Regions from separate parts of the Halomonas sediminis genome, predicted to be linked through region 2. Evidence: predicted binding sites of a transcription regulator. Region 2 holds the regulator's gene; the other holds the start of a gene.
The links. The regulator FNR, encoded in region 2, switches genes on or off when oxygen is low (the NO sensors DNR and NnrR bind a similar motif). The targets are predictions, from matches to a motif close to TTGATNTANATCAA.

Region 1: a site for FNR is predicted at 1,559-1,572, ahead of ccoM (cytochrome c oxidase subunit CcoM). Genes of this name have one in related genera too.

What each region holds. Positions count from the first base shown of each region.
Region 1 covers NZ_CP085246.1:2,076,733-2,079,130, forward strand. The annotation lists gene LG290_RS09930 (putative bifunctional diguanylate cyclase/phosphodiesterase) at 1-248, shown strand, start outside; gene LG290_RS09935 (DMT family transporter) at 339-1,235, shown strand; gene ccoM (cytochrome c oxidase subunit CcoM) at 1,332-1,520, opposite strand; gene LG290_RS09945 (FKBP-type peptidyl-prolyl cis-trans isomerase) at 1,660-2,166, opposite strand; gene LG290_RS09950 (AmpG family muropeptide MFS transporter) at 2,274-2,398, shown strand, end outside.
Region 2 covers NZ_CP085246.1:2,924,154-2,926,551, reverse strand. The annotation lists gene ttcA (tRNA 2-thiocytidine(32) synthetase TtcA) at 1-902, shown strand, start outside; gene fnr (fumarate/nitrate reduction transcriptional regulator Fnr) at 889-1,641, opposite strand; gene hemN (oxygen-independent coproporphyrinogen III oxidase) at 1,735-2,398, opposite strand, start outside.

The sequences.
Region 1 (2,398 bases), 850 kb from region 2:
TGAATACCCTGGAAGATGACCTCACCATTGTGCGCTCCACCATTGAGCTTGGGCACAATTTAGGCCTTCGCCTGGTGGCTGAAGGTGTGAAGAATCAGGCCAATGCTATCCTGCTCGGCCAACTTGGTTGTGACTACCTGCAAGGCTACTGGATCGCAAGACCTATGCCCGCCTACCAGGTAATCGCTTGGCTCAATGATTTCCAACCTTTGGAACTGCCTTTTCCGAAGCCACTCCACACCCATTAAGAATACTCGAATAGTGTTTTTCTTTTATCCAGCTACCTTATCAGTAGTACTGCGCTTGATGTTTTATCCCAAAATTTATCGGGAGAGATCGTGTTGTTTCCGAGTACCCTGCTTGTAATATCAGCCGCTTTCCAATGGGGCCTGGCCGGAGGACTTGCCAGCCTGCTTATGTCCCGGGGTTGGTCACCGGAGGTAATTTCCTTCTGGCGCGTCCTGGTTGGGCTAGGATGCATGGCGATTTGGCTGGCCGTCATCCGCATACAAGGGCAGCGCTTCTCCTTTAACCGCAGGTTGGTATTTTGGTCACTGGTCGCAGGGCTGGGGGTCGCAGGTAACTTCACTTTCTATTTCATCAGTATCAGCGAGGGAAGCGTGGCGGTGGCCGTAACGCTGATGTATAGCGCGCCGGTCTTCGTTTACCTGGTCTCCTTTATTGCCGGAGTGGAGCGCCCCACACCGGTGAAGCTAGTCACCATCGCGCTAGTGATGGGGGGCATTGTCCTGCTGACCGGCATCTACCGTACAGAGGCGGACGCGATCACGACACTGGGCATCGTCAGTGGCCTGCTTGCAGGGGTTTCCTACGCCCTGTTCATCTTCGGGTTCAAGTACGCTGGCAAGTATGGGCCTGCGCCGAGCGTACTGGTGATCGCTTTCGTCACCGGCACGCTGGTACTGCTGCCGCTGATCGACCGCGGACAGGCGATGACCGTGACAATATCCGCCGATGTGGCCTGGTTCATCCTGCTTGGCCTGCTGGGCGCTGGCTTGTCGTTTTACTGCTATATCGTCGGACTCCGGCACACACTACCGACCATAGCCTCGATCGTCGCCATGGTGGAGCCGGTTACCGCTGCTCTCTTCGGTCTGCTCTTGCTGAGTGAGGCGTTAAATTTGTCACAGATGGCGGGCATGGCGCTGATTCTGGGTGCCGTCACCAGCTTGAGTATTCTGCAAAGCCGCCCTTCGCTCAGCGGCGCACCATAAAGGCACAAAAAAAAGCCGACCCCAAAAAGGGTCGGCGAGTGGGGGAATTTCCCCCTGGGGGAAAATCCCCCTCCCCTGACGACTTAAAGCAGCTGGCTAGTCCTTTTTCTGGCGATGGTGATCGCGAACGATAAAGCCTACCCAACCTGCCATGAATACGATCATCAACCCGACGGTTACCAGTCCAAAAATTACTGCATCATCCCAATACATGGTAATGCCCTCCCGCCGCGATGTGTTGAACACATGGTAGCCGCAACACGGCGGGCAAAATCTGACTTGCATCAAGTTTAGGAAATACGCTGACAGCAGCGAACAGGAAGTTGATATAAGTCAGTTTTTGGGCCCTTACGAAGGCCAAGGCGCTCTCTGTCTTTGACCTCTTGCTTGACTTGCTGCGGGACTCTCACTTGCTTTGAGCTGGCTACAGCACTTTGCGGTCTTCCACCTTGGCGTGGTCGGTACCCGGGGGTAGTGGATGGCCCTTGGCAAGTTCGGCTCGGGTAGCTTCGCGCACCTCAAGAATCTTGATTTGATACCGCAAGGTGTGCCCAGCTAACGGATGGTTGGTGTCGACCAGCACATGGTCTCCCACCACTTCGAGTACAGTGACGATCTGCGGACCGGCTTCGCCTTCGGTCTGAAAGCACATGCCCGGCTCAAGCTCTTCAGCTGTGAAAGCATTACGGCTCACTTCCTGCACCAGGTCTTCATTACGGATGCCATAGGCCTGCGCCGGCATCAAGGTAACGCTGAGTTCGGCCCCGGCCTGCTGACCTTCGAGCGCTTGCTCCAGGCCGGGCAATACGTTGTCATGGCCATGCAGGTACTCAAGAGGGGTCTCTCGTGCCTGTGAATCATCAAGCACCTGACCACTTTCATCTGTGAGCACGTAATGTAGCGTCGCCACTTGGTGGGCAGTAATCGACATATAAAACTCCTCTCCGGTAAGCTATCGGCGTCATTCACTGGTATCGGCTCAGTCTAACACCTGCCCTTTGTCATCGTCTTTGTTCAACCGCAAGGAGCCCTTGCCCTATGCTCATCCCCAACGCTCAGCGCAGCTGGCGCGCTGCCTTGATGATTTATCTGCAGGCGCCGGTCATCACCATGCTGTTTCTGGGGTTTTCCGCAGGACTGCCTTTCCTGCTGGTTTTTTCCAC
Region 2 (2,398 bases):
CCCATTCCAGCATGAGCGGTTCCGGTGTAGATAATTCTCATGGCGTCGTCGCGGCTTCTGAGCCAGACAAAGGTGCCAATGAAAAACGCGCCTTCAACAAGCTGCAAAAGCGCCTGCGGCGTCAGGTAGGCAATGCCATTATTGACTATGACATGATCCAGGAAGGGGATCGCGTCATGGTATGTCTTAGTGGCGGAAAGGATAGCTACACTCTGCTGGAAATATTGCGCAACCTGCAGCGCAATGCACCGGTTGATTTTTCCTTGATAGCAGTCAATCTTGATCAGAAACAACCCGGTTTTCCCGAGCATATCTTGCCAGCCTATCTCGACAATCTAGGTGTCGAGTATCATATTCTCGAGCAAGATACGTATTCGGTGGTCAAGGAAAAAACCCCTGAAGGCAAAACCACCTGCGCGCTGTGTTCGCGGCTGCGTAGAGGGTCTTTGTATGGCTTTGCCGAAGAAATCAAGGCCACCAAAATTGCTTTGGGGCATCACCGAGAAGATATACTGGAGACCTTGTTTCTTAATCTTTTTTTCGGTGGAACGCTCAAGGCCATGCCGCCTAAGCTGCTCTCTGATGACGGAAAAAATATTGTGATTCGGCCGCTTTCGTATTGCAAGGAAGCCGATATCGCCGAGTTTTCCCGACAAATGGCTTTCCCGATCATTCCCTGCAATCTATGTGGTTCCCAGCCCAACATGCAGCGTCAGTTGGCCAAAGAGATGCTGGCGGAATGGGACAAGAAATACCCTGGCCGACTGGAGAGCATGTTCAAGGCGGTCACCAATGTGGCACCGTCTCAGTTGGCCGATCGTGAGCTGTTCGATTTTATCGGGCTGGAAGCCAAGCAGGCTGACCTGATGGCCAGCCGCATTCAGGCAGTCAAGGTGAGTTGAGCTCTTGCTCTTCTTCCTCGGATAAGGCAATCAGCGCAGGCATATCGAGAACATTGACCTCCCTTCCGGAAACCGACACCACCTTCTGGCTTTGAAAGCGACTCAAGATGCGACTGACGGTTTCCACTGCCAGTCCCAGGTAGTTACCAATATCCGCTCGGGACATGGAAAGCCGAAAGCTATAGGGCGAATAGCCCCTGCGGCGAAACCGCTCGGATAACGTTATCAAGAAGCTTGCCAGGCGTTGGTCTGCCGTCTTGCGTGAAAGTAGGCGCATCATGCGCCGATCCTCACGTAACTCCTTGCTCATGCTGCGGTAAAGCTGTCCGCGTAATTCAGGGAGTTGCTCGGAAAGAAGATCCAGACGGTCGAAAGGAATTTCACAAACGGTAGTCGTTTCCAGCGCAATGATGCTGCCGGGATAGGTTGCTTCGTTGATGCCATCAAGACCCACCAACTCACTGGGGAGGTAAAAGTTGGTCAATTGATCGCTACCATTACCTTCCGTGGTGACTTGCTTGAGACTGCCGGAACGCACAGCAAACACGCTGGTGAAGACATCCCCTTGGCGAAATAGGGGCTCACCTTTCTTGAGCGGTGCGCGACGACGAATAATCGAGTCGAACTGATCCATGTGTTCAAGCTCAAGCGCCAAGGGGAGGCAAAGTGAGCTCAAACTGCATGTCTGACAGTGAGCTTCGTTCAGTATGGCTCTATGACGGCCCATGATGTCCGGCATGAGTTCCTCCCTCAAATAGGTGGCAAGGACCATTATGAGGAATTAAGCGCCGGCAGCAAGTGTTGTCGAAAAAGTTCCTTAAAAAAACGGTTTTTAAAAAATCGCTTGGGCTGGTGAATGAGCATCGAAAGCCATGACTAGGCGGCCGAGCAGTAATCGCCCTTGGGCAGTAGCCACCAATCTATTACCGGTTCGCTGAATCAAGCCGGCTCGTTCGGCGCCTTCCAGCTTGGTCAAGGCATCTGCAAGATAGCGCGGTGCGTCGATGCTCCATCGTCTACTGATTTCATCAAGGTCGAGCGCCATGTCACACAACATGCATTCGATGACATGCCGGCGAATTTGGTCGTCTTGTGTCAGGCGAATGCCGCGTTTTATAGCCAAGTGACCCTTATCCAAAGCTTGTTCATAGCTTGCCGGCTTAGTGGGGTTCTGGGCATAGATATTATCCACACAACTTACAGCGGAAACTCCTAAGCCCACCAAATCATATTGGGTGTGGCTGGAGTAGCTCTTGAAATTTCGCTGTAGGGTGCCTTGCTGCTGAGCGATAGCCAGGTTGTCGTCCGGTCGGACGAAATGGTCTAGTCCAATAGGCACGTAACCGGCCTGGGTCAGCATGGTGATAGCGGTATGTAGAATCGCCGTTTTTTCTTCGGGGCACGGCAGGTCGTCGCGGTTGATGTGCCGTTGGGACGCAAAACGCTCAGGCATATGACGGTAGCTGGTTACCTTGAAGCGTGCTGGGTTGAGTTCG